DNA from 2 places in the Yersinia intermedia genome. Region 2 is predicted to be linked to the other one. Evidence: predicted binding sites of a transcription regulator. Region 2 holds the regulator's gene; the other holds the start of a gene.

Region 1 (16,806 bases), 1.6 Mb from region 2:
GCAATAATGCACGGTGGAAATTGTCGTACAGCGGCGTTGATGATATAGGTAATAGCTTGCCATCCGCCGAGGAAGAACAAATTAACTTCGCCTCTTCTTTCGGGCTGAATGGATCATTTTCCCAGTACCCCGCCAACATAGGGGTTTGGCAACGCCGCCCCAGTAACCCCTGTGTTTTCAGCGAATAACTGTTCATTTCTGTTCTAAGCGTTTCATCTGCCGCATCAGCCATTCCCAATCGGCTGGCCATAACATCCATATACATATCTGGCACCTGGCGTTGACTGTCAGCATTACACAGAAGATGATGCACAATCGGCCCGAGACATGCCACAGCACGCACCCGCTGGGGTTCTAAATACCCCAGGCGCACCGCCACGTTGGCACCGAAACGGAAACCGAAAACACTGACCCGCTGATGATCAACCCAAGGGATACCTGGTAATGCCTGCAATACTTGCTGATGCAGATAACTGGTATCCTGCGTTAACTTCCAACGCGATGAAGCCCCCACCGATGGCATGTCCACTGTCAACATGGCTATCCCTTTCGGGGCCAGATAGTCACGGAACAATCGATGATAGTCACTTTGCAATGTATCCAACCCACCGCACATCAATACCGTTGGGAATGGCGCACTGCCGACTGTGGGCATATGCAGGAAACCCGCCAGCGTACCGCCATCTGAAATAGCAAAATTAAGCTCTTTTAGGTTATACGGCAGATGTTCAGCGGCGGCTTCATAAGCGCGGTTTGATAACACCTCGACTTGTTCGGCCAACTCATCGCCTTTCAAATGTGGATAACCCGCAATGCTGTATAAGTTGGCCGCATTTAACCAGTATTGACCGGCATTCAATGGGTCGGTCTCTTCCATGGCTTTTTGCTGCCACAGCATCCCCTGATGGGCCCACTCATAAATCCAGTTACCATTGCGATAGCCCACTACAGTATCTAGCAGTTCGTTATCGCTGTGTTCCGCCTTTGAACAGGCAATGCGTGACAACACTTCTTCGATTTCAAGAGGATCGACACCGCGCCAGGTCCATATCAAGCGGTTGATCATCCGATACCAATGGCTGGTGGTATCACCGTCCAAAGCAGAATGCACTGTCATAGGATGGTTGCAGTGAGCATGCCGCACGAGAGTAGAGGTTTCAGGATGTTTGAATTTTGGTTTAAACAGAATTTCAGAGAGGTTGGCTTGTGCCATGATAACGATAGCCTCCATAAGCCGTGATTCAGGCCCGATAAGGGCTGGTCAGATGGGGTCAAGTGTACTCATACTGCGGAGAAAATGAAACGCCCGGAACTGACCAGGCGTTTAAAGCCAACTAAATTACTTACCGCTTAAAGGAGCAACAAATGTTACTGCCATGTCCCACGGCTGCTCAATCCAGGTACCCTGAGGGATATCAACCACATAGTCATCAACTAATGGGCGACCAGCAGGTTTGGCAAAAATAGTAACAAAGTGTGCTTTCGGATACATATCACGGATAGCTTTCGCAGTACCGCCGGTATCAACCAAATCATCAATTACAATAAAGCCTTCACCGTCGCCTTCAGCACGTTTCAGGACTTTAAGATCACGTTGATTATCATGGTCATAGCTAGAAATGCAAACGGTGTCTACATAACGAATACCCAGCTCACGCGCCAGAATACCAGCCGGAACTAACCCACCACGGCTTACCGCGATGATACCTTTCCATTGCTCGGCTGGCAGTAAACGCTTTGCCAGTTTGCGGGCGTGAATTTGCAACATATCCCAGGTAACGACGTATTTTTCGCTCATAAAGTGTAATCCCAGCCAGTAAAGGAGTGGCTTGCCATGTATCAGAAGGGGAAAAAAGGTTGCGCGAGATTATAGTGAGCCAGCCGGATAAAAACCAGCAATTATCGGGCTAATTAATCGGATCGAATGCGGTAATTGTGCGGCGAAACGCGCGTAATGCCGATGAAAGTGATATTCTCAAACCATCTCGCCATTCCGATGGCGGTTTGTCATTACCCCTAAAATCTTTAGTCATCAACCCGATAGCATCTCTGACATCTTCATTCTGAGGTTGCCGATATGAGCATGCTGTTACAGGAGACTTACAGTGTCTGAACTGTCTCAACTTTCGCCTCAGCCGTTGTGGGATATTTTCGCAAAAATCTGCTCCATCCCCCATCCGTCTTACCATGAAGAAGCGCTGGCGCAGCACATTATGACGTGGGCCAAAGAAAGAGGCCTGCACGCCGAGCGCGACCAGGTCGGTAATATCCTGCTGCGTAAACCTGCGACCAAAGGGATGGAAAACCGTAAGCCGGTGGCGCTGCAAGCCCATCTGGATATGGTGCCGCAGAAGAATAATGATACGGTACATGACTTTACCAAAGATCCTATCCAGCCTTATATCGACGGTGAATGGGTTAAAGCCCGTGGCACAACATTAGGTGCGGATAACGGCATTGGTATGGCTTCTGCGCTGGCCGTATTGTCTGATGACAGCGTTGAACATGGCCCACTGGAAGTGCTACTGACCATGACCGAAGAAGCCGGTATGGACGGTGCATTCGGCCTGCAACCTAACTGGCTGAAAGCCGATATTCTGATTAATACCGATTCCGAACAGGAAGGTGAAATCTATATGGGTTGTGCTGGTGGTATTGATTTCATCACCACTCTGGCCCTGAAGCGCGAAGCAGTCCCTGCAGGTTACCAAACCCTGAAATTGACCTTAAAAGGCCTTAAAGGCGGTCACTCAGGTGCGGATATCCATTTAGGTTTAGGCAATGCTAACAAGTTGCTGGCCCGCTTCCTGTTCGAACACGCAACAGATCTGGATCTGCGCGTATTGGATCTCAATGGCGGCACATTACGTAACGCTATCCCGCGCGAGGGGTCGGTGATCCTGGCGGTTAGTGCAGATAAAGTCGATCAATTAAAAAGCCTGAGTCAGGCGTATCTGGCAACGTTGAAAAACGAACTGGCTGCGGTGGAAAAAAATCTGGCACTCCTGCTTGAGCCAGTATCTACTGATGTAAAAGCGCTGACTCAAGACACACAGCAACGTTTAGTGGCATTGCTGAATGCTACGCCAAACGGTGTAATTCGCATGAGCGATGCCGTTAAAGGCGTGGTTGAGACCTCACTGAATGTGGGTGTGGTTACCATGAATGAGAACGAAGCAGAAATCATCTGCCTGATTCGCTCCCTGATCGACAGTGGCAAAGATTACGTGGTGAGCATGCTGACGGCAATTGGTCAATTAGCTGGCGCACAAACGCTACCGAAAGGCGGTTACCCTGGCTGGCAGCCGGATCCAACCTCTCCTGTCATGGCATTGGTGCGGGAAACCTACCAAAAACTGTTCAACAAAACACCGAACATCATGGTTATCCACGCCGGTCTGGAGTGTGGTTTATTCAAAAAACCTTACCCGGATATGGATATGGTGTCGATTGGGCCAACCATGACCGGCCCACATTCACCGGATGAACAAGTTCATATCGAAAGCGTTGGTCAATATTGGCAGTTGCTGACCGCACTGCTAAAAGCCATTCCAGAACGGGCATAAACAACGCTGATTGATCTTTAGATGATAACGGCGGCGCTTTGGCCCGCCGTTTTTTATTGATCGCATTATTCCCAACTAAGCAGTAATTGCCGTTCAAGTTGTGGGTCCAGTAAAGTGACATGTAGCCCAACCAAACGTACTCCCCGCCCGGTACGCCGTTCATTCCATGCCGTGCGCGCCACTTGCAGCAAATCGGCCTTATTCAGTTCTGGCCAAACATGCTCCTGTGTAGTTTGTTGAAAATCATGAAATTTCAACTTAACGCCCTGACGTGCGATATGCAGATCCGGCCTCACTTTGCGTAATCGAGTTTCCAGTTCAATATAAAGCTGATCAATCAATGCCTCACAACTTTCCCAATCATGAATATCTTCCGCCAGCGTTCTTTCAACACCGACCGATTTACGCAATCTGTCCGGGGATATTTCACGCTCATCAATACCGTGGCTACGCTCCCACAGCACATGACCGAATTTGCCAAAACGCTTTAATAATTCAGCTTGCGGATAATTTTGCACATCACCGCAGGTAACCAACCCGAGTTCTTGTAAACGCTTAGCGGTCACTTTCCCCACGCCAGGGATCTTACTCAGCGGCAAATCATGCAAGAAAGGCTGAATCTGATTAGGGGTGATGACATATTGACCATTAGGTTTATTCAGATCTGAAGCGATTTTGGCCAGAAACTTTATCGGGGCAATACCGGCGGAAGCGGTCAGACTCAGTTCATCAAAAATGGCTTGACGGATTTCCTGAGCAATTAAAGTGGCAGAACCACTGCATGCAGTGCAATCAGAAACATCCAGATAGGCCTCATCCAGCGAGAGCGGCTCAATCAGCGGGGTATAACGAGCGAAAATTTCACGGATATGCAGTGACGCCTCTTTATAGGCTGCCATTCTGCCAGGGATAACTTTAAGCTGTGGACAAAGTTTAAGTGCCATCGCCGTTGGCATAGCACTACGAACACCATAACGCCTGGCAGGGTAATTGGCCGTACTGATCACTCCACGCCGATCGCGACTGCCACCAATCGCGATGGGAATATCACGCAAACTGGGATCGTCGCGCATTTCCACTGCCGCGAAGAAGCAATCCATATCGACATGAATAATCTTACGCATGTTATCTTTCCCCAACCAAACTACTGTATAAGAATACAGTTAAATCAGGAAAATTCAAGATTATCCTAATCCTCAGCCACGCAGCTTTTCTTGAGAGCCGAACGCAACGGCTGCCTACAGGCAACCGATGGGTTCAACCACAATATTCATTTAGCGGTCGCTAAAAATAGAACTCTTCAATGACTTATCTTGCTGATGGCGCTCTAACGCCAGCTCAATCAGTGTTGTGATCAGCTCGGTAGAACCTACGCCCGTAGCGCGCCAGAGTTTGGGGTACATATTGATGTTGGTGAAACCAGGCAGTGTATTGATTTCATTTATAATAACTGTATTTTCTGGCGTTAAAAAGACATCTACCCGTGCCAGACCACGGCATTCAAGTGTACGAAACGCGGCTAATGCTACTGCGCGAATATGGTCGCTGGCTGCACTGTCTATCACCGCAGGGATAACCACCTGAGCACCGGTTTCATTAATATACTTGGTATCGTAGGAGTAAAATTCATCACTGACGACCACTTCACCACACAGGCTAGCTCGAGGGTTATCATTACCCAGTACCGCACATTCAATCTCACGCCCGACAATCGCGGATTCAACCAATACCTTATGGTCAAAATCAAACGCGAGCGTAACAGCCTGCTGGTATTCAGCCGCATTGCGTACTTTACTCACCCCAACCGAGGAGCCTTGATTTGCCGGTTTGATAAAGAGGGGTAAACCAAGTTTTGCCGTCATCTGCTCAAAACTGTAATTATCTTTATTTGCTCGCGTCAGTGTAATGAAGGGGGCGATATTCAACCCGGCATCACGCAGTAGCCGCTTGGCGATATCTTTATCCATGCTCACTGCAGACCCCACCACACCAGAGCCAACGAAGGGGATATTTGCCATACGCAGCAAGCCTTGCAAGGAACCATCCTCCCCTAACGTACCGTGTACTATAGGGAAAATGACATCCAGTTGCGCCAATGCAGTAGCATTATCCGCAGCGATAAGCTGCTGCTGCTCTTGACCGGGAATCAACGCTACATTTTTGTTTGAGTGGTTCAGGGAGATCAACGCCGGGTTCTCTGCATTTAACAAATAGCTGGACGCATCGTTAACATGCCATTCCCCCTGCTTATCAATACCTAGCAGCGTGACATCAAATTTTTCTTTATCAATCGCCTCTACGATGTTTTTGGCCGACTGTAACGACACTTCATGCTCTGCCGATTTACCACCAAAAATTACACCAACTCGCAATTTCGACACACAACATTCCTTCTTAAGACCTGGCACTTAAAGGTGCAACAACCCAGTGAAATATCACATCACACTAATACAACTTTTACCTGCTTAACTAATGGTTTTTATGATTTATGCAGAATTTTCTCATCCCGCGATAGGTGATAAATATCCTCAATATCAGTATGCAATTCTATCGTTGAGCAATTCTGCTCTGCGCGTATTCGAATCAGATAGCCATACCGTAAAGTCATAATTATCCTAATCAAAACACCAACTAATTACGTATATAACAGAATTGAATACTGTTATTGGCTTTTTTTAGAATTTTGTCATTTATTTTAATAAAAAATCATTAAATTCGAAAAGGTCGAAAAAATGTTAGTGATATGATTAACTCTCACCTTATAAAATTCATTATTAGATAATGAATGGAAACTATATATTATGCGAAATTATATAATGGCCACCCTACTTCTTTCCGCTACTTTTATTGTTAATGCTCAATCCGTTACGGTTTCATCACCACAGATTATTGCTCATCGTGCAGGAACGGCAGATGCGCCAGAAAATACCTTACTGGCTATCGATAAAGCGCTATCTAATGGTGTTGATGCTATATGGATTACATTACAATTATCTAAAGATAATATCCCAGTATTATATCGCCCTTCAGACCTCAAAGAACTAACTGATAAGTCCGGGGCGGTTTCTAGTTATACAGCTCAACAACTCGCTAAAGTGGATGCGAGTGTTGCCTATAACAAGAAACATCATATCCAGCCTAAAACTGACTCACGCACCAATATTCCCACACTTGATGAGGTGCTGAAAAAATATCCTGATACGACATTCTATCTGGACATTAAGTCACCAGATGCCAACCCGTTAACCTTTGCCAAAGCCCTAAAAGAGACGCTTACCGCAAGCACTAAGGGAGAAAAAGATCGCTTCGCACGTACCCGGGTTTACTCTACAGATGATAACTATCTGAAAGCACTGGATACCGTCAATGCAGACAGCGATGCCTCGCATAAAATCAAGCGTTTTGAAAGCCGCAACTTTACCCGTACTCAATTAGCTAATATTACGATGGATCATAAATGTGAATTACCAGCAGATAATACAGAACGTTGGTATGGTTTAGAGTTACATCGCAAAGTACAAGTGGTAGAAAAATACACGTTGGGCGAAGGGCGTTCTGACGCCGTATTAAGTTGGGATAAAGAGGCGATGGATTGCTTTAGAAAAAATACCAATGCACATATTATTTTCTTCGGCATTAATACTCCTGAAGATTATAAAAAAGCCAAAGAATTACAGGTAAATGGCGTCATGGTTGATTCTCCTGCACTTTTTAAAAATATAGTGAGTAAGAATAAATAAGTAAAAATCGACCACCGTGATATGGCGCTAATCAGAAAATGGAACAACAGCCTTATCACCGTAAATTGACATACCAAAAACAGCATTAAAGTGTAAATATAAACCCCCCAGTCAATACTGAGTTGGCTGGGGGGTTCTGTCTAAATTTGTGTGTCATGCCTATACAATTTTTATACACAACTCTCTATATTGGTCGTATCGTAATCTATAACACACCTTATAAAATACGATATTGATCCAATTTCTTCTGCCGAGCAGCTTCCTTAGCCAAGCGTTTCTTACGTGAGTCACAAGGCTCAGGGCAGTCACATACTTTTTCCATCCCCAAAGCCCCAATTCCTCCGCAACTGCCCTGCAAGGTTTTACGCTTTACGATATAACCTAACGACATCCCGCCGATGACCAATAGAAAAAAGACAAAGGATGCGATAAAAACTGTCAACATATCCTCTCCTATCAAGGCCGTTTTTGTAGATAAGGCTTGAACGCGTCAGAATAACGCTCCTCAAAGCCCTTATCGGTTTTTACTATCATAAATACCGGAATACCCAGTAAATTAGCAAGTGCCATACCTCGTTCTGGCCCAAGGACATCTAGCCCAGTCGACAGCCCATCTGCTGTCATACAGCTTGGATCTAAAACGGTGATTGATACAAGCCGGTGATTAATTGGCCGCCCCGTTTCCGGGTCAATCGTGTGTGAGTAACGCACGCCATTCTGCTCAAAATAATTACGATAATCCCCAGAGGTCGCTATTGCCATACGCCCCGGTTCAATAATCTCTTGCGCGCTTTGTGCCGAGCCAGTAACAGGTTTTTCTATCGCAATGCGCCAAGGCTTATTGTCACCATTATTACCGCGCGTCCGCACTTCACCGCCGATATCAACCATATAGTGGGTGATATTTTGCGTTTCCAGATATTCAGCTACAACATCAACCCCATATCCCTTCGCAATAGAGGAAAGATCGACATACAGCTCAGGGATCCGTTTGATTAACGCACCTTTTTCTACTGCCAGTTTATCAATACCAGCCCATGCGCGACGTTTAGCTATTTCAGCTTCAGTAGGGACAACTTCTGGCCGCCCTTCAGGACCAAACCCCCATAAATTAACTAAAGGCCCGACAGTGACATCCAGAGCACCATCGGTCAGGCGATTAATTCGGATAGCCTCACGCACCACTTTAGCGGTATCCGCTGATACTCGAAATGGTGTACTCACTGCGCGACTTTGATTAAAACGGCTCAATTCAGAACCAGACCGATATGTCGACATCCGGTCATTAACCAGTTCCAACTCGCGGTCTATTTCCTGCTGTAACTTCTTTGGGCTGGGTGTGGATGAGTCACTCACATATTTAATTGAATATGAGGTCCCCATCGTTTTACCTTCGAGATTGACTTGCTCAGGGCCACATCCTGTGAGCAGCAAAGCCCCCACGGCGGCTATTAACCAATGCGTTATATGTTTCTGCACGATATCCCCAATTGCGGTAAAAAGCCGAATAATGGCAAATCAGCCGCCAAAATCATCAAGCATAATATTGTCATCTTCTACACCGAGATCCTTCAGCATTTTGATAACTGCCGCATTCATCATCGGAGGACCACACATATAGAACTCACAATCTTCCGGTGCCGGATGATTTTTAAGGTAATTTTCTAACAACACGTTATGAATAAAGCCGGTATATCCCGTCCAGTTATCTTCCGGTTGTGGGTCTGATAATGCAACGTGCCAACGGAAATTATCATTCTCAGCCTGTAGTTGGTCAAAATCTTCTTCATAGAACATTTCACGCCGTGAACGCGCACCATACCAAAAACTGATTTTACGCTTCGAATGTAGCCGCTTAAGCTGATCAAAAATATGCGAGCGCATCGGTGCCATACCCGCCCCACCACCAATAAAGACCATCTCGGCATCGGTATCTTTGGCAAAAAACTCACCAAATGGACCAGAGATAACCACCTTATCACCGGGTTTTAATGACCAGATATAAGAAGACATAATGCCTGGCGGCGCATCAGGAACTGACGGTGGTGGCGTAGCAATACGCACGTTAAGCATAATAATGCCGCGCTCTTCTGGGTAGTTCGCCATGGAGTAAGCACGCACCGTTGATTCAGCGACCACTGACTCGAACCGGAACAGATTGAATTTATCCCAATCACCGCGATATTCATCAGGTACATCAAAGTCTGTATATTTAACTGTATGCGGTTCAGCTTCTATTTGGATAAAACCACCGGCGCGGAATGGCACCACTTCACCATCGGGAATTTTTAGCTTCAATTCTTTGATAAATGTGGCTTTATTATCATTAGAGATAACTTCACATTCCCACTTTTTCACACCAAAGATTTCTTCTGGCAATTCAATTTTCAGGTTCTGCTTCACACTAACCTGACAAGCTAACCGACAGCCTTCTTTAGCTTCACGCTTTGAGATATGTGAAAGTTCCGTCGGCAGGATATCCCCGCCACCTTCTTTAATCGTCACGCGGCACTGCCCGCAAGAACCGCCACCACCACAAGCTGAAGAAACGAATATGCCCTGGCTGGAAAGCATATTGAGCAGCTTATCCCCCGCAGGCGCGGTAAAACTTTTATCCGCATCATCATTAACATCAATCGTGATATCACCGGTATTCACCAACTTTGATTTGGCGAATAGAATCATCACTGTCAATGCCAGTACGATAAGGGTGAACATCACTACGCCCAGAATTATTTCCATGACTTATTCCTGCCTTTATAGATTCACACCGGAGAAAGACATAAACCCTAAGGCCATCAATCCGGTTGTGATAAAGGTGATCCCTAACCCCTGTAAACCCGCAGGCACATTGGCATATTTCATTTTTTCGCGAATACCTGCGAGCGCCACAATTGCCAGCATCCAACCGATGCCCGAGCCAAAGCCATAAACGATAGACTCAGGGAAATTGTAATCTCGTTGTGCCATAAAGGAGACGCCGCCGAAGATGGCGCAGTTCACAGTGATCAATGGCAGGAAGATACCCAGTGCGTTATAAAGTGCTGGGAAATAACGATCGAGGATCATCTCCAACACCTGCACTATGGCAGCGATAACGCCAATAAAGGTGATAAAATTCAGGAAACTGAGATCAACCCCTTCAACTAATGCGCCATCTCGCAGTATCAGATTGTAAACCAGATTATTCGCAGGTACTGAGATACCCAATACCACCGTTACCGCGATGCCAAGGCCAAAGGCGGTCGACACTTTCTTGGAAACTGCAAGGAAAGTACACATCCCCAAAAAGAATGCTAACGCCATATTTTCCACAAACACCGCGCGGACAAACAGACTGATGTAATGTTCCATCGTCAATTACTCCTTCTCAATCTGCGCAGGTTTCAGGGTACGCAGACCCCAAATCAGCAAACCAATGATAAAGAATGCGCTAGGTGCCAACAGGAACAATCCGTTCGGCTGATACCACCCGCCGTTCTGGACGGTTTCAAATACTGTCACACCAAATAACTTACCGGAGCCAATCAGTTCGCGAACAAAACCCACCAACACCAGCACGACGCCATAGCCCAAACCATTACCAATACCATCCATAAAGCTTTCAATCGGCGGCGACTTCATTGCATAGGCTTCGGCACGCCCCATCACAATGCAGTTAGTAATAATCAGGCCAACAAACACGGATAGCTGTTTGGATATCTCATAGGCAAAGGCCCGTAAGATCTGATCCACCACAATCACCAGCGAGGCAATAATCACCATCTGAACAATGATGCGCACACTGTTTGGAATATGATGGCGAATCAGTGAGATGAAGAAACTGGAGAACGCAGTTACCAAGGTGACTGCCAGTGTCATCACTAATGCGGTTTCCAGCTTGGTGGTCACCGCCAGCGCGGAACAAACGCCAAGGATCTGTAACGCTATCGGGTTGTTATCAAATAACGGCCCGAATAAAACTCGCTTAATCTCTTTGGTATCAGCCATTTTTTAACGCTCCTTCGCGCACTTTTTTCAGGAACGGGCCAAAGCCGTTTTCACCGAGCCAAAAATCAAAGCTGTTTTGCACCCCATTAGAGGTCAAGGTCGCACCTGACAAGCCATCGATCGCATGAGGATCATTAGCCGGTGCGCGCCCTTTAACAATCCGAATAGCCGGTTGGCCTTGCTCGTCAAATAGCCGCTTACCAATCCATTGATTACGCCAAATTGGGTTCTCAACCTCACCTCCCAGCCCTGGGGTCTCACCCTGATCGTAATAGGTGATACCACGCACCGTTTTGCCGTCAGTGTCGATGGCAACAAAGGCATACATCATTGACCACAGACCGGAGCCATAAACAGGGAGAACTATCTTGTTGATTTGCCCGATTTCACCACGTACCAGATAAATTTCAACCACGTTAGCGCGCCGGCGGATGCCAGCAATATCCTGTGCGGGCGTCAGGGCAATGCTCATTTGGTCACTACGCAATGCCTGAGCACGATCAAAGGTTGCCGGATCCTGTTGAATAAACGCACCACTTTGCAAATCTAGCAACCGTGGCTCAATGCGCAGCGCAAATTCCCGCTGAACCTCTTCTGCGGGCATTCTTGGTTGCAACAAACCCGCCACCGCCAGAATATTGCGTTGTTTATCTAACAGACGTTGTTCCTGCTGCTTGGCTTTCAACCCCACAGCCGCACCAGCCACCACCACAGAACACACCAGGCATAGCACAATTACCACCAGCAACGTTTTGCCGATGCTGTCATTATTTCTTGGTTTATCACTCGCCACGCGCTTTCCTCCGCTTGATATTGGCCTGAACAACCACATAGTCAAATAGCGGTGCAAACAGGTTGGCAAACAAGATAGCCAACATCATTCCTTCGGGATAAGCTGGATTAGCGACGCGGATCAACACACACATCGCGCCAATCAAGCCGCCATACCACCATTTCCCTTTATCAGTAAAGGAAGCCGAAACCGGATCGGTCGCCATAAAGATCATACCGAAAGCGAAGCCACCGAGTACCAAATGCCAATACCACGGCATAGCAAATAGTGGATTGGTGGTGGAGCCGACCCAGTTAAATAGGTAGGCCGTGGCAATCATGCCAATCATCACCCCTGCAACAATACGCCACGAGGCGATGCGCCCGAAAAGAATAATGGCGCCGCCAATCAGGATCATTAGCGTGGAAACCTCACCAATAGAGCCGGGAATATTACCGAGGAAAGCATCCATCCACGTAATAGGCTGATTGGTAATGGTGTTAACCAAACTGTGACTGCCGTTAACACTCCACTGTGACAATGGGGTTGCGCCGGAGAAACCATCTGCGGCAGTCCACACCAAATCACCGGATATCTGAGCCGGATAAGCAAAGAATAAGAAAGCACGCCCAGCCAGTGCCGGGTTGAGGAAGTTACGCCCAGTGCCACCAAAAATCTCTTTGCCAATAACCACGCCGAAAGAGATCCCAAGTGCTGCTTGCCATAGTGGTAACGTAGGTGGAACTATCAGGGAAAACAGAATCGAGGTAACAAAGAAACCTTCATTGATCTCATGCTTGCGGACAATGGAGAAGACCACTTCCCAAAAACCGCCAACCACAAATACAACGGCATAGATAGGCAAGAAATAAACCGCCCCCAGCACCATTTTACTGGCCCAGCCAGCATCTGGAGCCAATGACGCCCCCAGCATTTGTGCCAACCGGTAATGCCAGTCACTGGCTATAATCTGTTGCAGTTCCGCGCCACTGTAGAGTTGGTTCAGCGCCGGAATGGCCTGTAGCCCTACGTTATACATACCCCAGAACATGGCAGGGAATACCGCCAGCCACACCAGGATCATCATCCTTTTCAGGTCGATCGCATCTCGCACATGAGAAGCACCCGGCGTCACTTTGCCCTGTGTATAGAAAATAGTGGCAGCCGCTTCATACAGCGGATAGTACTTCTCTAATTTGCCACCCGCTTCAAAGTGGTGTTCTATTTTCTCAAGAAAACTTTTCAAGCCCATCAGTTATCCTTCCTGCTCAATCTTGGTCAATATGTCGCGCAGTGCCGGACCGTATTCGTACTTACCGGGGCAGACAAATGTACACAAAGCCAAATCTTCTTCATCCAACTCCAAACACCCTAGCGCTTGCGCGCTGTCGGTATCACCGGACAGTAGATCACGCAACAAATGGGTTGCCAGAATATCCAGTGGCATCACCCGCTCATAGTTACCAATTGGTACCATGGCGCGCTCCCCACCATGCATATCGGTAGAGAAAGCAAACAACTTGCGTTTGAAGAAATGGCCCAGCGTAGTACGGGTGATCGAGTATTTATCACGCCCTGGCATTACCCAACCGAATAGCTCTTTTTCTCGCCCTTCGCGGATAACCGAAACTTGCTGGTGGAAACGGCCCAAATAACCATGAGTTGCCGAGAAGGCCGTACCGCTGAGCACTGAGCCGGAGATAATACGATTCTCACCCTCTTTTAACTTGCCTGCGGTCAGTTCAGATAAGCTGGCGCCCAAACGGGTGCGCACTAAAATCGGTTGATTCACCTGTGGGCCAGCCACCGCAACGATGCGGTCAGTACAGAGTTCACCACGGGTAAACAATTTACCGATAGCAATCACATCCTGATAGCCCACATGCCACACCATTTTGCGCAAACTCACCGGCTCAAGGAAATGAATGTGTGTCCCCACCAGACCCGCAGGATGCGGGCCGGAGAACTCGTTATAAGTCACTTGCCCGTTCGAATGGTTGACCGCAACCTGCCCCGGAGCATGACCCACATGCACTTTGCCTTCAGTTAAACGCGTGAGAACAGTTAAGCCGTGCTTAAAGGCGTCTGACTCAGTGGCAATAATGACCTGCGGATCGGCTGCCAGCGGCTGGGTATCCATCGCACTGACAAAAATAGCGCGTGGGCTACTGCCTGGCACTGGGGTTTTACTAAACGGTCGGGTTCTGAATGCGGTCCATAAACCAGATGCCAGCAATTGGCTTTGTACCTGTTCATTGCTCAGATGATTAAGATCAGCGGCCTCATAGTGTTGGAAAGGCATTTGCTCATCCCCTTCAATCTCGATGACAACAGACTGAAGCACCCGACGTTCACCACGATTGATGGCACTGATTCTGCCACTGGCGATCGCAGTAAAGGTAACTCCTGGATTTTTTTTATCTTCAAAGAGCGCCTGCCCTTTTTTAACCCAGTCACCTTCTTGCACCAACATTGAGGGGCGCATGCCTACATACTCTTCACCGAGCAGAGCCACATGACGAATAACAGGCCCCTCCTCTATTACCTGCACAGGTACTCCAGCGATGGGAAGGTCTAGCCCTTTCTTTATTTTAATCATAGGTTTGAACAACTTTATTAGTTATATCAAATGCTGTACTTAGCCCAGAGCGTACAGCTACATAAAGATAAGATACTTTCATGGTTCAGTTAAACGACGGTTTAATACTCAGTCAATTAGACAGACATGAACGCTGGTTGAAAGAATCGCGGCGATTATTGCTGATACCCACGTTATATGGTTTCAGGGTGAAGCGGCTGTAATAGCGATTACATGTACAGACCATCAGCAGCGGACGATTTTAGCATTTTCATTCTACACTGTCTGACAAATGCAGTGACTTGGGTCAAGCAAACACAAATAATTTACTACTCATTTATCTATACGCTCGGTAAAATCTTGTTGATAATTCATCTTTACCGACTTTGTGGTTATTTTATACAAAACATATATTGCTAAAAATTTTCCGACTGATAATCTGCGCATATAAATCAAAGAATGCAGTGGCATAATTTACATAATATAAGTAGGAATAATAAATGGGCAAAATCGCACGGTTGTTTGCGATGCTTACGTCTGTGGTGATAATGGGTTTGCCGGCGGTTTCCTTCACCAGCTCAGCCAGTGAGCCAGTGGCAGTTTCCAAAGAGCTAAAACAACAATTACTCGGGTCATCGGTCTATATTCAGATTTTCAAAGAAGAACGTACCTTGGAATTATACGCCAGGCTACAAGGTGAATATCGTTTAGTGCAGAGCTATCGCATCTGTGAATTCTCAGGTGGCCTTGGCCCAAAACGCCGTGAAGGGGATTTTAAAAGCCCGGAAGGTTTTTACAGTATTGATATGCGCCATTTAAAACCCGACAGTAAGTTTTATCGGGCAATTAATATTGGCTTCCCAAATGATTATGATAAGTCGCAGGGTTATTCAGGGAAATATCTGATGATCCATGGCGCTTGCAAATCAATCGGCTGTTATGCAATGACCGATGCCTATATGGACGAGATATTTAACTACGTGCAAACGGCATTTATCTTTGGTCAGGAAAAAGTGGATATCAGTATCTACCCTTTCCGTATGACTGAACAGAATATGCAACGCCACCGTAACTCGTCGGATTACAGCTTCTGGCGGCAATTACAGCCAGGGTATGCCTATTTCACCAAAAATCGGATGCCACCATCAGTTGCAGTGATCAACGGGCAGTATGTACTCAGCCGCCCGCCGGTCGCCAATGCACCGGTATCGCAGTATGCGCTGACCAAATCAAATTCGCTCACCAAAACAGAATAATGCAAATTCACCTGGTGCAATTTTGTGCCAGGTTTCATTACCTGTCAGAGGTTGAGTCGCGATCACCGTGACCACATCTTTGGGTGTGGTCTGGCGTTGAAAATCTATCTCAACATCTTGATCCAGTAAGGTCGCTTTGCCAAAAGGTGCTCGGCGAGTTATCCAATACAGATTGGTCGAACAGAACGCCATCACAAAACGCCCATCCGAAAGCAACATATTAAAGACCCCTTTTGCCCGCAACTGCTCACATAAGGTAGCGATATAGCGGAATACCGCTGGCCAGTTACTGGGGGTTCGAGGGTAACGCTTTGCCAATTGGTTAAGTAACCAGCAGAACGCATATTCGCTGTCGGTCTGACCGATAGGCCGGAAAGTCCCGGTGTCTAATTGACGATAGCCTTTAAGTTGACCGTTATGGGCATACGTCCAGTTTCGCCCCCACATTTCGCGGGTAAAAGGGTGCGTATTCTCTAACGCCACTTCACCGCGATTTGCCTGACGGATATGAGAAATCACCGCGCAAGATTTTATCGGATAATCTTGCACCAAACGGGCTATCGGTGAATTAAAACTGGGTTGGGGATCTTTAAACGTGCGACAGCCGTTACCTTCATAAAAAGTAATACCCCAGCCATCTTTATGTGGGCCAGTCCCCCCGCCCCGTTGCACCAGGCCGGTAAAGCTAAAGCAAATATCCGTGGGAACATTTGCGCTCATCCCGAGCAATTCGCACATAACCAACCTCCCGCGTATATCTTAGCTCTTGGTGTTGCAGCAGTGTTAGCTGCTCTCGCTCACCGTCAAGGTGATCAACGAGATTGATAATACCGTTGATCACCACGACATATCAGGCTTTAACCATCTCTTTTTCAATCAATTGAATCAAGATATGAATCACTTT
Region 2 (16,806 bases):
GTGAACGCATCCCGAATCATTTACTCAAGTAAGTGATTCGGGTAAGTAAACGTAGCTAACAACCCTGCGACTTCAAGGACGAAGGGTATAAGGCCGAGTGACCAGCGCTAAGGCTTGCTCTACTACGGCGACACCGGCACCGGGCTTATGGGCATTTTCACTTAGATGGCGACGCCATTGACGCGCACCAGGGATCCCCTGAAAGATACCAAGAATATGCCGGGTGATGTGGCCCAGATAAGCGCCGCGAGACAACTCCTGTTCGATATAAGGATAAAGTGCTTCAATCGCCTTAACGCTATCGACTACAGGGGCATTCGCATCAAACAGTTCTCGATCGACTTGGGTCAAAATGCTTGGATTTTGGTAGGCTTCGCGGCCCATCATCACCCCATCAAGATGTTTAAGATGCTCTTTGGCTTCAGCCAGCGTTTTCACACCACCGTTAATGGCAATAGTCAGTGTTGGGAAATCACGCTTGAGCTGATAAACCCGCTCATAATCCAGCGGTGGCACTTCACGGTTCTCTTTCGGACTAAGCCCTGAGAGCCAGGCTTTACGAGCATGAATGGTAAAGATATCGCATTCACCACGGTCTGCCACCGTTTGCACAAACTCGCACAAGAACTCATAGCTATCCAGTTGGTCAATGCCGATACGAGTTTTAACGGTGACAGGAATAGAAACCACATCACGCATAGCTTTAATGCAGTCAGCGACCAGTTCAGCCTCACCCATCAGGCAAGCGCCGAAACGACCATTTTGCACCCGATCAGATGGGCAACCCACATTCAGGTTTATTTCATTGTAGCCGCGTTGTTCAGCCAATTTGGCACAATGTGCCAGTGCTTGCGGGTCACTGCCCCCAAGCTGCAGTGCCACCGGATGATCCTGTTCGCTATAAGCCAGATAGTCAGCTTTGCCATGAATAATGGCACCGGTGGTGACCATCTCGGTATATAACAAGGTCTGCTTGGTTAACAAACGATGAAAATAGCGACAATGACGATCAGTCCAGTCGAGCATCGGCGCGACGGAAAAACGTTGCAGGGGGTAGTGTGGCTTAGTGGCCGGGGTGCTGGAAAAAGTCTGGGCTGCGTGCATTTACGGTGATTTCATCGGTTATTATTTCATCGAATACCCATTGAAGTTGCCCGCCGAGCGAACCCTACAAAGGGATGGAATGAGTAATTATACCATAGAACCTCACCATAGCTGCCGGTGTGATAATTGAACCTTACGGCTGATCGTTCTGTCATCGAATTCTATGACTTAACAAAAATGTGATACCCACCTTCCCCTTGCCTTTTCATCTATCGGCGATTAACGCTAAATATGATAAAATCAATTCAATTTGAATGCTGCGGGATGGATATCATGAAACCTATCAATGAGGAAAAGCTGCTGGCTCAGGCTGAAGAGCTGTGCCAACAACGTAACGTCCGGCTGACACCGCAACGTCTTGAAGTATTACGCTTAATGGCACAACAACCTGGCGCAATCAGTGCTTATGATTTGTTGGATTTGCTGCGTGTTTCTGAGCCGCAAGCCAAGCCTCCAACGGTTTATCGCGCATTGGATTTTTTGCTCGAGCAGGGTTTTATCCACCGTGTCGAGTCAGCGAATAGTTATGTGCTATGCCATCATTTTGAAGAGCCAACCCATACCTCGGCACTATTTATCTGTGATCGCTGCAAAATAGTCACTGAACGTACCACTGTGGGTATTGAAGAAGCATTGGCGCAGCTAGCTAAACAATCAGGTTTTGCACTGCGTCACAGTGTGGTTGAAGCGCACGGGTTATGTGCTGAATGCGGGGAAGTTGAAGCCTGTGAAAGCCATGATCATTGTGACCATGACCACTCTATTGTCACTAAAAAGAAATAGTTGCATATCTAATTGAAGATATTGAAGCCGCAGCAATGTTAGCTGCTCTCCAATTACTTTTGCCTTATACCCGTCATACTTCAAGCTGCATGTGTGTTGGCTGCTCTCAATAACCCGAATCACTTACTTATGTAAGCTCATCGGGATTAATGAGCCTCATCCTGCGGGCTAGCATAAATGCTGTTCAAATCGGTTCCCGACCGATTTGTATCTCGCTTACCGCCTTCCTGCAACTCGAATTATTTAGGGTATAGATAGAGATCCCTGGTGGGTATATATCGGTGAGCAAAAAGCAGACTGCCGCGAGCAATGCGACAGGATAATAATTATAAGGCACGTCCTTGTGCCAAGGCAGATATAAATACAGGTACAACCAGAATATCTTTTATTAAAACAATATCATCACATCAGTATAATTGGATTTGATTTATCAATAATTATACGGAATTGATTAATAATTCATATTCTATGAAACGAGAGACCCGATTAATTTATATCAATAGCAGTTTAATTCCATTTCATGCTGTTACCAGCGAAACTTGCTATGGTCTTCCCAAGCTTTGACTTCTTTCTCAGCTTGCTCTTTCTGATAGCCGTATTTCTCCTGGATTTTACCCACTAACTGGTCACGCTTACCTTCAATTACCGTTAGGTCATCGTCGGTCAACTTGCCCCATTTTTCTTTCACTTTACCTTTAAACTGCTTCCAGTTACCGTCGGCTTGATCTTTATTCATAATATCTCCGTTACCTTGGGAATTAGTCAGTTTATTTAAATTAGCACGATAAACATCGTCTATTGAGAAAACAACAATATTTAAATTAGTCGCTCACAGTCATAATTTAAAATTAAACTTCGTTGTTTCGCTTACCGTAGGAATAACTATAGCAGAGGATACTGATAATTAAAGCCTTGATAATATTAATCACAAGAAATCGAACTATAAAGTAAAAATATACATTCATATTATTCAGTTAAAACAGTAGGTAATAACTTATTGTCAGAATCGTCTCAATCTAATTATATCCTTTATACTGAAGCTATCAGGTGTTAGCTACACTTGTTACTTGGCCCATCTATAAACCTCACTTCTGTGAGACTGCTGCAAGTAACCTTTAAATCAGCTCCCGGCAGATTTGTCGCTTGCTGGCTGCCTACTTGCAACACCAATTATTTTGGGCATCTGAATAGCCTATTGAGGCAATTAACGATAATAAAAAGCCGCTCCTGAGCAGGAACGGCTTATCAGTTCAATATAAAACGCTAATGTTAGATCCAGTCGCCATTACGGATAACACCGACGGCCAGTCCTTCAATAGTAAAGCTCTGCTCGCGCAGATCGACAATAATGGGTTGGAACTCACTATTCTCTGGCAGAAGCTGTACGATATTACCTTGTTTTTTCAAGCGTTTTACCGTTACTTCATCGTCAATTCGTGCCACAACCACTTGCCCGTTACGCACATCTTGCGTTTTATGTACCGCTAATAGGTCACCATCCAGAATGCCGATATCTCTCATCGACATCCCATTAACCCGCAACAGAAAATCTGCACTCGGCTTAAACATCGATGGGTCTACTTTGTAGTGCCCTTCGATATGCTGCTGTGCCAGCAAAGGCTCACCTGCGGCAACCCGGCCAATCAGTGGCAGGCCATCTTCTTCTTCCATCAGCAAGCGAATGCCACGGGAAGCGCCAGAAACAATCTCAATGACACCTTTACGGGCCAGTGCTTTTAAATGCTCTTCAGCGGCGTTAGGAGAGCGAAACCCCAGACGCTGCGCAATTTCGGCACGGGTCGGTGGCATGCCGGTTTGCGCTAGGTGATCGCGAACCAGGTCATAAACCTCTTGCTGTCTGGTAGTAAGTGCTTTCATTCCGCCCCCTGTTTGTTTATACAGTCTTGCTGTGAGTATATACAGGTAAGCGGGTGTTGGGAACCAAAGAGTGAATAAAAACAGGGATTAATCACAGCTTATTTCTGCGGCATTGTTCGTCATAACATTAACCAGCATGCTGCCAAAGTACCGTTATCCAGACAAATAGCGCTAATAAGATGGCGAGAAATACCGCCGCAGACCCCATATCTTTGGCACGCCCCGATAGCTCATGGAGCTCACTGCCAATCCTGTCCACCACCGCCTCAATCGCACTATTAATGACTTCGATGATGATCACTAAAATGACGCTACCAATTAATAAAAGGCGTGCGATAGCATCTACATCTAACCAGAAGGCCAGTATGATAGCGATGATGGCGGCGACAGCTTCCTGGCGAAAAGCTGCTTCGTTTTTCCAGGCAGCCGTTAAGCCTTTCACAGAATAACCGGCCGCTTTATAGACTCGGGCCAGCCCTGTTGATTGATTCGCCATGTTTTATTGCCTTTATCTTAAGTTAATGATGATTTTTGCCGCTTTCTGTTGTCTTATCACCACAGATCTCAAAACCAGTTTCTGGTATCCTTGCGACGAATTGCTAACAAGAGGCTTCATGTAGTTATGTCAGGTTGGCGTAAAATATATTATAAGTTACTGAATTTACCACTTAAACTGTTGGTAAAAAGCAAGGTTATTCCGGCAGACCCTGTGACTGAGTTAGGGCTAGACCCCTCTCGTCCTATTCTGTACGTTTTGCCTTACAATTCTAAGGCTGATTTGCTGACTTTGCGAGCGCAGTGTCAAGCACAAGACCTGCCCGACCCCTTGATTCCATTGGAAATCGATGGCGTGCAACTGCCTAGTCATGTGTTTATCGATAATGGCCCGAGGGTCTTTCGTTATTACGCACCTAAACAGGAATCGGTAAAGCTGTTCCACGACTATCTGGATTTGCACCGCAATAATCCCGAGTTGGATATCCAGATGCTACCGGTTTCCGTGATGTTTGGTCGTTCGCCGGGGCGTGAAGGCCACGGAACACCACATCTGCGCGTGCTTAACGGGGTGCAGAAGTTCTTCGCTGTCTTATGGCTGGGTCGCGATAGCTTTGTGCGTTTCTCTACCACAGTTTCACTGCGCAGAATGGCCAGCGAACACGGTACCGATAAAACTATCGCCCACAAACTGGCTCGTGTCGCGCGCATGCACTTCTCCCGTCAACGCTTAGCCGCGGTTGGCCCTAGTCTGCCTGCCCGTCAGGATCTGTTCAAAAAGTTGCTGACCTCAAAGGCGATTGAAAAGGCCGTTGCCGATGAAGCGCGGACCAAGAAAATCTCCCATGAGAAAGCACAGCAAAATGCCATTACGCTGATGGAAGAGATCGCTGCCGACTTCTCTTATGAAGCCGTGCGCCTGTCTGACAGGGTATTAAGCTGGACGTGGAACCGTTTGTATCAGGGCATTAATGTCCATAATGCAGAACGGGTGCGGCAGTTGGCGCAAGATGGCCATGAAATCGTCTATGTGCCTTGTCATCGCAGCCATATGGATTATCTGCTGCTCTCCTACGTGCTTTATCATCAAGGGCTGGTGCCGCCGCATATTGCCGCCGGGATTAACCTTAACTTCTGGCCTGCCGGGCCTATCTTCCGTCGTTTGGGCGCGTTCTTTATTCGTCGCACCTTTAAAGGCAATAAACTCTATTCAACGGTTTTCCGCGAGTATTTAGGTGAACTGTTCACCCGTGGTTATTCGGTTGAATACTTTGTTGAAGGGGGGCGTTCACGTACCGGCCGCCTGCTGGAGCCAAAAACCGGCACATTGTCGATGACCATTCAGGCAATGTTGCGTGGTGGCTCACGTCCAATCACCTTGGTGCCGATTTATATCGGTTACGAACATGTGATGGAAGTGGGTACCTATGCCAAAGAGCTGCGCGGCGCGACCAAAGAGAAAGAGAACCTGTTGCAGATGCTGCGGGGCTTGCGCAAGTTACGTAACCTCGGTCAGGGCTATGTCAACTTTGGTGAACCGATCCCGTTGACCACCTATCTGAACACCAATGTACCGCAATGGCGTGATGCCATTGACCCGATCGAAGCTCAGCGCCCAAGCTGGCTGACACCGGCGGTAAATGATTTGGCCGGTAAGATTATGGTGAGAATAAATAATGCGGCAGCAGCAAATGCCATGAACTTGTGTTCTACCGCATTGTTAGCCTCACGTCAGCGTTCACTCACCCGTGAACAGTTGCTTGAGCAACTTGATTGCTATCTGCAACTGCTGCGCAATGTTCCTTATGCGAAAGATGTCACCGTACCGGATAAAACGCCGGAAGAGTTACTTAATCACGCCTTGAATATGAATAAGTTTGAGGTGGAGAAAGACAACATTGGTGACATTATCATCCTGCCACGGGAACAAGCCGTGCTGATGACCTATTATCGCAATAATATCCAGCACTTGCTGATGCTGCCGTCCCTGATCGCCAGTATGGTGATGTACCACCGCCGCATTACCCGTGATGAGTTGTTGCGCCAAATCAGTATGATTTATCCGATGTTGAAAGCTGAGCTGTTCCTGCATTACAGCAAAGAAGAGTTGCCACAGACGCTGGACACACTGATAGATGAGCTGGCCCGCCAACAGTTGATTTGTGACAAAGGGACCGAGTTAGTGCTGAATCCGGCCCGGATTCGCCCACTGCAATTATTGGCCGCCGGTGTGCGGGAAACCCTGCAACGATACGCGATTACCTTGTCACTGCTCAGTGCCAATCCGAGCATTAACCGTGGGGCACTGGAGAAAGAAAGCCGTATCATGGCGCAGCGATTGTCTGTCCTGCACGGGATTAACGCACCAGAATTCTTTGATAAAGCGGTATTTTCAACATTGGTTGGTACTTTGCGCGAAGAAGGTTATATCAGTGACAGTGGTGACGCAGTTCAGGAACATACGCTGGAAGTTTACAATATGCTGAGTGCGTTGATGACGCCGGAAGTGAAGCTGACTATCGAGAGTGTCAGTATGCCAGCCGAAACCAGCAATCAACTGCCTGAATCCGAGGCAGAGGATAAATCGGAAGACTAATTCCTCGATGCGCTAAACAAAAATGGCCGGATTCATCATCTGGCCATTTTTTTGACTGTTTTCCAGAAACGTATTTACTGCCAATAACTAATCAGAATGCCTAAAAACAACACCAGCCCAACGTAATTATTATTCAAAAACGCACGGAAGCAGGCGTCACGGTCACGCTGAGTAATCATCTTTTGTTGGTGGATAAACAAGGCACCCGCCAGCAGGATTGACCAATAGAATGCGCCACCCAACCCCATCAGCCAGCCGATAGCAACCATCAACACCAGGGTTGCCAGTTGCAACAACCCTATAATCAGCTTGTCGTGTTGACCAAATAAAATCGCCGTGGATTTAACCCCAATCTTCAGGTCATCGTCGCGATCAACCATTGCGTATTGCGTGTCATAAGCGACGGTCCAGCAAATGTTCGCCAGTAATAACAGCCAACAAACCAGGGGTAAACTCTCACTCAGCGCAGCAAAACCCATAGGTATCGACCAGCCAAAAGCTGCACCTAATACCACTTGGGGTAGATGAGTGACCCGCTTCATAAACGGATAAGTCCAGGCTAAAGCCAGTGCTGCCAATGATAACCAAATGGTCATGCTATTAAGGGTTAATACCAGACCAAACGAGAGCAGTACCAATACCACAAACAGGATTTTGCTCTCTCGTTCACTGATAATGCCACTGGGTAACGGGCGGGATGCGGTGCGCTTTACAAAACCATCAATATTTCGATCAGCATAATCATTGACGACACAACCGGCCGCACGCATAAAAAACACACCCAAGACAAACACAATCAGTATTTTGGTTTCTGGGATACCCTGCCCCGCCAGCCATAATGCCCACAACGTCGGCCACAATAGCAACAACGAGCCAATAGGCTTATCAATCCGCATTAAACGGCAATAAGCCTGCCATTTGGTCTGAACAGTACTTCCCTTCAATTTATCCATCTCCAAAATCTTACTACGGCTTAAACCGAATACAGTGGCGAGGCCGGTAAAAAAACTTCCGTCAGTAACAGGGGTTTGCCTGACAGACGCAGCAACGAGCGGCGCGCCCAAAGTTCATTCTGCCGCCCCACTTGAATATAATCACGGCTTAAATTGTCCCCACCAAATAAATAGCGCCCGAGTGGGAGGGTGCCCAAATCCACCAGCGCCCTATCTGGGCCAGACAGTGTCTGCTCTGGGATAACCGTGCGCCCAAGCAACCAAGGCTCATTATCACCACACAAAATGATTTCCCGCAGCCAATAGCGTTCGCTTACAGGTAAGTGCTCTGCATCTTCCCCTAACTCATTACGCGTAATAAAGCATTCTCGCTGGGGTTCGACATGGACTCGTTGGCAATGTTGCTCAAAACGCCGGGTCATCGACCCCAATTCCATCAACCAATCAGCGATATCAGCAGGAAAATTTGGCTGATCAATGGCACACCATTGGATAGGTTTTATAATTGATGCATCGCCGGTAGACATCTAGCTTGCTCCCTGCCGGGGAGAAAAGGCTCTCCCCGCTAATTCGTAAAGAAGGGGACATTGTAGCGCAGATTGAGGATCCCGCGACATCAGGTTACTTTTTATTATGACCAACAAACTAAACTAAGTTCGGGCATACTCTTCAATATGTTCAAGGATAAATCCAACCCGCATCTTTATTCCCCAATGTTGCTTGCCGCTGTTGGGTTCACTTAGTGAGTAATACCCATCAACAGCATCACCGAAATCAATAGGGTAAAAGGTGTTAGTTTTTTTATCATATAAGACATTATTAAAATTCAAGTCATTATGGATAATATTGTAATAAGCTAAATCGTCCATCATGCGTAAAAAACTGTTCTTCGCACCTGGCGGGAAAATTTTAGTATTAATCTCTGTCAAGACTTTCCCTGGCACTCGGTACATTCTGATATAATGTTGATTATCCTGATTAATTAACTCCGCAGAGCCTTCGCCATAGTACCGATTAAAGAACTCAACTTCTTTCTTGAATACCTTATCTATAAGAAACGTATCTCTCGTGCTTATTTTTTTGAGAACAAAACCGGGGTTATTGGCATCAAGATAGATTTCAGCTGTCAATCCGCTGCCAATTTTCTTGCCTAATTTTATCGCAGGATTAAATTCAGGATGAGCAGTTTTTGATAGCAGTGGCCCGCCCCCCGGTAATCTACCCGGCTTGCTAAATGCAGGGCCTTGTTTTAAGACAACACCCACGTCCTTACCGGTGGTTATGTCGACTTCCCAGTAGGTCGCGCCGCCCCCCTGTCTGACCCAAGCTTCACGCATTCCACCAGAGACGAGTGGATCTTTTAGCTCAACCCATTGTACTTCAACTGGCTTTCCATGCGGGCTTGGTATCGTCTGACGCGTTGGTATCACTTCGCCTTCCGCCACCGGCAAACGGGAAGGTATAACAGGCCGTGGCGGAGGAGCCAAAGAACCCGATGGTTTTACGCCCAGCGGCGGATTCTCTATCAACTTGACCCCGCGCTCCATGCCCCGAAGCTGACCCGCCTCCATCAACATTGCCACCATCCCCGCCGCCATATTTTCATTTTCGTTACGAGCGCGCGGACCTTCGACTCTGGCGATAGTACACATCGGGTTAGGTAGTGGGAGTTTACACACCCAACTCTCTTCTAACGATGTCCAGGCCGTGCGCCAAAAACGCGAATTTTCAGTTTCTGGCCGATAATCCTTGGCAAGGGCATTGATTTTATCTTGTAGCGCACCACTCTCTGGCCGCTGACCTTTCTCAATTAATGTTTTGATTGCCTGAGAGCGAACTGCCGGATGCGATTTTATCCACTCATGATATTCAGTTTTTTTCGCATCTAGCGTCTTATAAACATCAATCGACCTACCGTTCTTACCAGGCATCGACATATTGGCGACAAAGCGATTGCTTGCATCCCGACGCCGTTTAAATTCATTAACAGGTGAATCATTTTGCTTATGCGGGTCGCTATAACGGTAATAATAAGCTCTGGAATCATCGACTTTTTCCACCCCAGCCTCTGTCAGGATCTCTCTTATCGCCTGATCGTCATCAAAAGCGGCGGGAAGATGGCGATAGGCTAGACGCATATCGAGATAAGCGAGTTGTCGCTCTATTTTTTCTTGCGCTGTTTTATAAAGTCGATAATGCACCAGTGTATGTAAGGGATGGCCTGGCTTAAGAAGCTGAGCCAGCACTTTAAGCTCCACTTCAAATCTGTCATATTCCACATCAATAGCCGTACCAACAACAATATTGTCTGCCAATTGTTTTATGCTATCAAAGACCTGCTGAGCATCTTTAGACAAATGGGACACATCCATTGACCCAGCAGTGCGTTTGATGACACTTGCCGCTTCCCCTAAGGTGAGAGGCTCGATTTCATTAGATTGGCTGAAATGGGATAAAAAAGTTGCCGTCGGGCTGTAGCGCGTGCCACCAGTTTGATGCAACTGCTCTTCTTCCCGAAGTAATAACGTATACAGTTGCTCAGGACTTTTACCTTCTAATCCATCAAGGGCTTTGCCTTGCAATTGATAATGTAACTTAAGGGTAGTTTTGAGCGAAAATGCCAGACTGCCTACTGCGTGTTCGAAATCGAGAAATTGAGTGAAATCCTGTTGGCTACAGGCATCAAACCCAATCTGGTCGCAGCCGATTAAAATCATATCTCCTAGTGTTAAAGATTCCCTTTTCAGGTAGCTGCCCCGAGCATTTTTCGGCGCAAAACCATTAGCAAGATAAGCCTCCGGTGCTTGCAATATCGCAGGCCGGGCATCCATCCCTTCATGGATAACCCTCAATGCCCTAACCGCTCGGGAAACAGGTAGTTCCGGCGCACCTAGCTGCTTCAGCCCCCAATCGTTTAAATCCGCAGTGGAAATCCCCGCTACGTCACCATAGCGATTACCATAATGGGAATGGTTATAGAGTATTGCCGCCTGAAGCTTAACCTCTTTATTTTCAGGCCGATGAATAGCAGAAGATAATTCTGCCAGTGTGGGCTGATGCTTTTGATGCAGCCACCAGGCAAGGCTTAGGGCCGCCAGTGGGGTCAGTTTTTCTTCTGTGGACAGTGTCAGGCCTTTTTGCGATAACCGAAAAAAGGCTTCCCGCTCCAAACTGATAACACGGGCTTTTTCATACCCTTGAGCCGCTGTTAGCCCAGATCTTAAATGCGTTAAATCATCTAAGTTACCGGCATACTCGACGCCCTCTACATCATGGAGTTGCAGATAAAAATCCACAATTCGTCCTACTCGAGCGTCACTGATTGCTGGAAATTGTTGTATCCACGTTTTCTGATCCAGATCTCTGGCGCCATCAATTAACTGCATCGCCTGACTGAATGCCAGATCCGAAGTCGAACTGACGTTGAGCAATTCCTTTGCCATTTTTTCCAATAGCACATGGTCTTTTGCTGTCACTTTTAAGGGTATTGTCTTCTCTTCCATAAGATAGGTCAGTTCAGCCATGATAGAACTTAGGGTTAGCATCGCAATATTATCTTCTGCGATTTGCGGAGCCCACGGCTGCGCCATAAATGGAGCCGACCACGCCTGTGCTACAGCCCATGAACAAAGTTGGGTTTCCTTCAACATCAATCAGCTCCTTTAATTGAATGGATAGACAATCATTCAATTTATGATATCGGCACAAGCGCAATCGCATGTCTTTTACATTCTCATTTAATCTTTTTCTTTCTGGCAAAAAACTAAATAAATGAGTTTGAGGTTTAAAGCAGAATTAACCCAAACAGGGTGTCGCGAGGATAACCAATAGCAAAACAAGGCGTTGCGAGTGGCAGTAGCCGTATATAAGACACAAAGAAAAAAGGTGCGCCTAAGCGCACCAACCATCTAGCCATATTCGGCAGTGCCGGGATTTAACCCTTGCCTTTTACACTACCAATAAAGGTTTTTCGGGCTGAAGTTGAGCCCAAATGTTCCGCTTCGTTCAACAATTTCAGCGCCTTATCGACATCACCGGCTTTCACCGCATCTTTAATCGCTTGGTTGAAGTAGTTTTCAGTCTCACTCAGCATTGGCTCCGCAGGTTTTGCCGCCGGGGCTGCCACCGCAGCAGGTTGAGCGCTGTTGCCTACGACAACCGGAGCTGTCGTCGGTGCCGACTGTATTAAGCCAATCATAACGTTACCCATCCCCTGTTCAGCCGTGGCCTTGATTTTCAGGTTGCCTGTTGGGGTGTGTTTCGCGATAGGATCTGGGATATCCGGTACCGCATTGCCTACGCCCATGGCATAAGCTTTGGCCGGATCAAGTAACTTGGTGGTTTTTGCTAAATCGTCACGGGTGGTATAAACCAGCAGATAAATTTGTTTCTGGCCCAGTGCCGGAGTCAGTTTCATTATCCCTTGCAGACGATCATTGGTCATGATGCCTGCTTTTTCATAAGTGAAATAACTGGACGGATAGTAAGCGGCTGGGCGCATTTGCTCGTCTAACACTAATACACTAGGGGAAAATAGCTGATTATCAGTCACTAAACTGCTCAGCGTGATCTCCATCGATCCACGATCGGCGGGTAAAGCAAAAGCGGCAACAGCCCCTTCAACATTCCCTTGAGAGATTTGCGGGCTGGCGGCAGTCAGTTTGATGTCCTGCGTAGCCGGTGGCACTAATGGCTGCCATGGCAACTGCTGTAAAGTGGCGGAACTGATCGTCGGCGCGATAGAAACATTCGCCGGAGAAATAGTTGACTCTGCTTGCACCGCCAGAGGTGCAGTGACCCCTAGAGCCAATGCCAGACAAAGTGACAGTAGATTCTTTTTCATTGTTATACCTCATACATTGAGCGTCAGCGCTAACTGTGCACAGGCAAGGTCGGCAGAGTTAACCAATTATTCCCGTCATACTTCAAGCTGCATGGGCGTTGGCTGCAACTCGGATTATTTAGGGTATATCGCTATATCTTGTTGGAAACGGGCCGTAACCCACCACATCAAAATAGAACAGCCGCCCCAAAGGGCGGCTGCATCACGACTGTTACCACCAAGCTTCGAATTGTGCACCAAAGGTGACTTCGTTACTTTTACCGCGGCTGTTAGTACCGATAGTTCCGTTTTCTGCTAACCCATTGTCAACACTGCCTTTGACATCGTTATAGCCCCACTTCTCATCCCAGTTAGCATAAGTTGCGAAGACACGAATTGCCGGGCGTGACCAGATGCTATCGCCTGCCTGCCATTGTTGCGCCAGCGTCAGTTTGTACTGGCCGTTACGGTCACCGGTGCGTTGTGACTTAACATTGTCATAGCCCGCTTCCAGTAAGGTACTCATGATTGGGGTCCATTTGTACATCGGACGGACACCCACGCTGTACCACGTGGTGCCGTTTTTGTTGTCCCAGTCAGTGTCCTGATACAACGCGACGTACATCATGTCCCACTTCTCAGCCAGGTTGATGGCACCGTGGTCAATGACACGTAACATACTGCCGTTATTGTTGACTGAAGTACCTTGTGAGTGACCGCTATTGTAAGAAGTCATAGAGTCGGTGGCATATTGCAGTACAAATTTGTTGAAGCCACCCATCATGCTTTGCGTATGCTCAGCCGTCAGCATCACGCCATCTTTAGAAGCACCCGGTGCCAGAGAGTAGTCGTCCTGAGTATTAGCACGACCGTAATCTACACCGAACTCCAGTGTCCCGCCTGGGTTGGTTTCCAGCCCAGCCAAACGCACGTCAAAGACATCGTTGACCGTGTGGTCAGCATCTTTGCGTTGGTTATCGATCCAGGCACTTGAACCACCCGCTTCTGAGTTACGGGTTGCTGCCAGAGATAACTTACCGAAGCCCAGATCAATAGCTTCTACACCTGCACCTGGACCTGAGATATCCCAGTAGTAGAAGTCAATCATATGGACGTCATGACGTTGATAGAAGCGTTTACCTGCCCACATGGTGGAACCCGGTAACCATTCGATCAAATTTTTACCCTGCACGTTAGCTTCACGGAATGCGGGAGATGTTGACTCCCAGTCATCACGCTGTGAAACGGAATACGCCACGTTGGTATCGAAGTAGAAGCTCTTGTCGCCTTCTTTCCACAATTCCTGGCCTAATTTAATTTCCGCATAAGTTTCGCACTCGTTACCCAGACGGTATTTACTTTGGGCGCCGGTAGCTTTGAAACATTGCTGTTCGCCACCGCTTCCTGTCCAACCGATACCGGAACGTGCATATCCGTGGAAATCAACAGCCATAGCTTGAGTGGAAAGAACACCAGCGGCAACAGCCAGTGCTATCGGTAACTTGCGCAGAGTAGTCATCAGTAATCTCCTGTTATATTTGCCTGTCGGCATGCGTGCTTTACATTCGGCTTTGGCTAGACGCCCAGTTCCTGATACAACCGCTTACACGCAGTGCCGTCCTCACGGAACAGATGACAGCGTTGCGGCGGCAGGCCAATAGCGAATGTTGCACCTTCTTCTACCAGCACCACGTCGTTCTGGCGGTAGACCAGGTTCTGACGTATTGCCGGGATTTGGATGTGAATTTGAGTTTCATTACCCAGTTGCTCTACCACCTGAATCTCACCTTCCAGCGTGACTTCAGAGGCACTGCTTGGTAGCAGATGTTCCGGGCGAATACCCAAAGACATATTTGCACCGACCTGAACCTGAGTACCTTCCACCGGCAGCCACACTAACTGGCCATTTGGATTTGGCAGTTCAATCTGTACCTGACGAGGTTCAACGGCGGTCACTTTAACCGGTAAAAAATTCATTTTTGGCGAGCCGATAAAGCCCGCAACAAAGCGATTGGCTGGGTAGTGATACAGCTCCAGCGGCTTGCCTACCTGTGCAACATTGCCGGCATCCAGCACCACAATTTTGTCCGCCAGCGTCATCGCTTCCACTTGGTCATGGGTGACATAAATCATGGTGCGTTGCAGGCGCTTGTGGAGGCGCGAGATCTCAATGCGCATCTGCACCCGCAGTGCCGCATCCAGGTTGGACAGGGGTTCATCGAGCAGAAAAACATCCGGCTCAGCGACCAGTGTCCGGCCAATTGCCACACGCTGGCGTTGACCACCGGATAGCGCTTTTGGCCGCCGGTCCAGCAGGTGAGCCAATTGCAGCACTTCGGCTACCTGATTCACCCGTTGGTTAATCTCGGCTTTCTTCGCGCCTGCCAATTTCAGACCGAACGACATGTTCTCTGCGACAGACAGATGGGGATAAAGCGCATATGACTGAAACACCATGCCAATGCCGCGTTCAGATGGCGGCACTTCGTTCATCCGTTTACCACCAATCAGCAACTCACCCGAGGTAATGTCCTCAAGACCGGCAATCATCCGCAGCAGCGTTGACTTTCCACACCCTGATGGGCCAACAAACACCACAAACTCACCGTCATCGATCTCCAGATTGATATCTCTGGAGATCACAGCCTCACCAAAGGCCTTATAAACGCCGCTCAGCGTTACATTAGCCATCTGTTACTCCTTTGCTTACGCAAACAACTTTTCATATGAACCTGAATGAAGAAAAATGGCGGAAGCAAACCCCGGCATGACCCATCGATTACTCCCAGCCCCTGATGACTCTCTCGCTACGCGTCGTACCGCCATGCCAGAGGCAGGTTGCCTCGGACGACGTCGCGGCCTGAGTATAGGGCTGCACATTGCTTAACGCTTCAACGTCCTGATCTGTCTGGGTGATAATTAACCGAACAACATCATTTTGTTGGTGACGGTGTTTCAATGCTGCTGACGCTGTTTCAATGTCGATGCCGTTTTTCAATGCTGCCGATAGTGCGCGAGTGGCACTATTTGGTAATCATCCGTAACAAAGTTTTTCATGGGGGAGGAGATGGGAGGATGAGGGAACGACCACGGTAGGCAGAAGTTCCACTGGAAAGACAAATACGTGATCTGGCTTGCAAATTTCGACCTACATTATTGTGTCTGACACCACAGAATAGGCAGCAGTGTTAACTGGGTCACAATAACCCGCAGGGGGGCGTAGAGGGGGGGAGGATGATGGTGTATCCGGTTGTGACTCAATATGTCGGCGTAGTGTTTTGGTCAGTGTATTAAATAATTTGCAGCTCAACATTTTTTGCAACGCTGCCACACCCTCCTCACTTAGTGATTCACGGCTACACCAGCCTGAAAATGGGCTAAAGAATTCGCAGCTAATGATTCACAAGAAAGTCGATACCCATAAAATTGGATAAAAGGATTGGATTATGACTCGCAGCTTCACAAAATCCGGCATTGGTAAGACCGCACGTGTTTTGGCTCTTTCAGCGTTAGCCACGCTGGTGCTCTCTTCCTCTGCTTTTGCCAAGATTGAAGAAGGTAAACTGGTTATCTGGATCAATGGCGATAAAGGCTATAACGGGTTGGCGGAAGTCGGTAAGAAGTTCGAGAAAGATACCGGCATCAAAGTCACTATCGAGCACCCAGACAAACTGGAAGAGAAATTCCCGCAAGTGGCTGCCACCGGTGATGGCCCGGACATTATTTTCTGGGCTCATGACCGCTTTGGCGGTTACGCACAATCCGGTTTGTTGGCTGAACTGCACCCTTCTAAAGCCTTCCAAGACAAATTGTTCCCGTTCACTTGGGACGCCGTTCGCTTTAACGGCAAACTGATTGGTTACCCGGTCGCGGTTGAGGCACTGTCTCTGATTTACAATAAAGACTTAGTGAAAGAAGCACCGAAAACGTGGGAAGAAATCCCAGCGCTGGATAAAACACTGCGTGCTAATGGCAAGAGCGCCATCATGTGGAACCTGCAAGAACCCTACTTCACTTGGCCAGTTATCGCCGCTGACGGCGGTTATGCCTTTAAATTTGCAAACGGTGTATATGATGTGAAAAACGTTGGCGTGAACAACGCTGGCGCGAAAGCCGGTCTGCAATTTATTGTCGATCTGGTGAAGAACAAGCACATCAATGCCGATACAGATTAC

What was found. The regulator LexA, encoded in region 2, represses DNA repair genes until DNA is damaged. The targets are predictions, from matches to a motif close to TNCTGTATGTACATACAGNA.
Region 1: dinB (DNA polymerase IV) is a predicted target of LexA. The motif match lies at 4,712-4,731, and genes of this name have one in related genera.

The regions. Positions count from the first base shown of each region.
Region 1 is NZ_LR134116.1:3,545,227-3,562,032, forward strand. It holds gene frsA (esterase FrsA) at 1-1,213, opposite strand, end outside; gene gpt (xanthine phosphoribosyltransferase) at 1,340-1,798, opposite strand; gene pepD (beta-Ala-His dipeptidase) at 2,106-3,566, shown strand; gene dinB (DNA polymerase IV) at 3,632-4,690, opposite strand; gene ddlA (D-alanine--D-alanine ligase) at 4,841-5,947, opposite strand; gene EL015_RS16330 (glycerophosphodiester phosphodiesterase family protein) at 6,368-7,306, shown strand; gene nqrM ((Na+)-NQR maturation NqrM) at 7,524-7,751, opposite strand; gene EL015_RS16340 (FAD:protein FMN transferase) at 7,763-8,785, opposite strand; gene nqrF (NADH:ubiquinone reductase (Na(+)-transporting) subunit F) at 8,825-10,048, opposite strand; gene nqrE (NADH:ubiquinone reductase (Na(+)-transporting) subunit E) at 10,064-10,660, opposite strand; gene EL015_RS16355 (NADH:ubiquinone reductase (Na(+)-transporting) subunit D) at 10,667-11,296, opposite strand; gene EL015_RS16360 (Na(+)-translocating NADH-quinone reductase subunit C) at 11,289-12,089, opposite strand; gene EL015_RS16365 (NADH:ubiquinone reductase (Na(+)-transporting) subunit B) at 12,079-13,320, opposite strand; gene EL015_RS16370 (Na(+)-translocating NADH-quinone reductase subunit A) at 13,324-14,667, opposite strand; gene dpaA (peptidoglycan meso-diaminopimelic acid protein amidase) at 15,147-15,902, shown strand; gene EL015_RS16380 (class II glutamine amidotransferase) at 15,876-16,640, opposite strand; gene lpcA (D-sedoheptulose 7-phosphate isomerase) at 16,753-16,806, opposite strand, start outside.
Region 2 is NZ_LR134116.1:382,464-399,269, reverse strand. It holds gene dusA (tRNA dihydrouridine(20/20a) synthase DusA) at 73-1,104, opposite strand; gene zur (zinc uptake transcriptional repressor Zur) at 1,378-1,887, shown strand; gene EL015_RS01805 (CsbD family protein) at 2,414-2,623, opposite strand; gene lexA (transcriptional repressor LexA) at 3,157-3,765, opposite strand; gene EL015_RS01795 (diacylglycerol kinase) at 3,893-4,261, opposite strand; gene plsB (glycerol-3-phosphate 1-O-acyltransferase PlsB) at 4,388-6,856, shown strand; gene ubiA (4-hydroxybenzoate octaprenyltransferase) at 6,931-7,800, opposite strand; gene ubiC (chorismate lyase) at 7,830-8,336, opposite strand; gene EL015_RS01775 (OspG family effector kinase) at 8,460-11,459, opposite strand; gene malM (maltose operon protein MalM) at 11,744-12,652, opposite strand; gene EL015_RS01765 (maltoporin) at 12,864-14,153, opposite strand; gene malK (maltose/maltodextrin ABC transporter ATP-binding protein MalK) at 14,207-15,322, opposite strand; partial or broken gene EL015_RS01755 (hypothetical protein) at 15,338-15,590, opposite strand; gene malE (maltose/maltodextrin ABC transporter substrate-binding protein MalE) at 16,078-16,806, shown strand, end outside.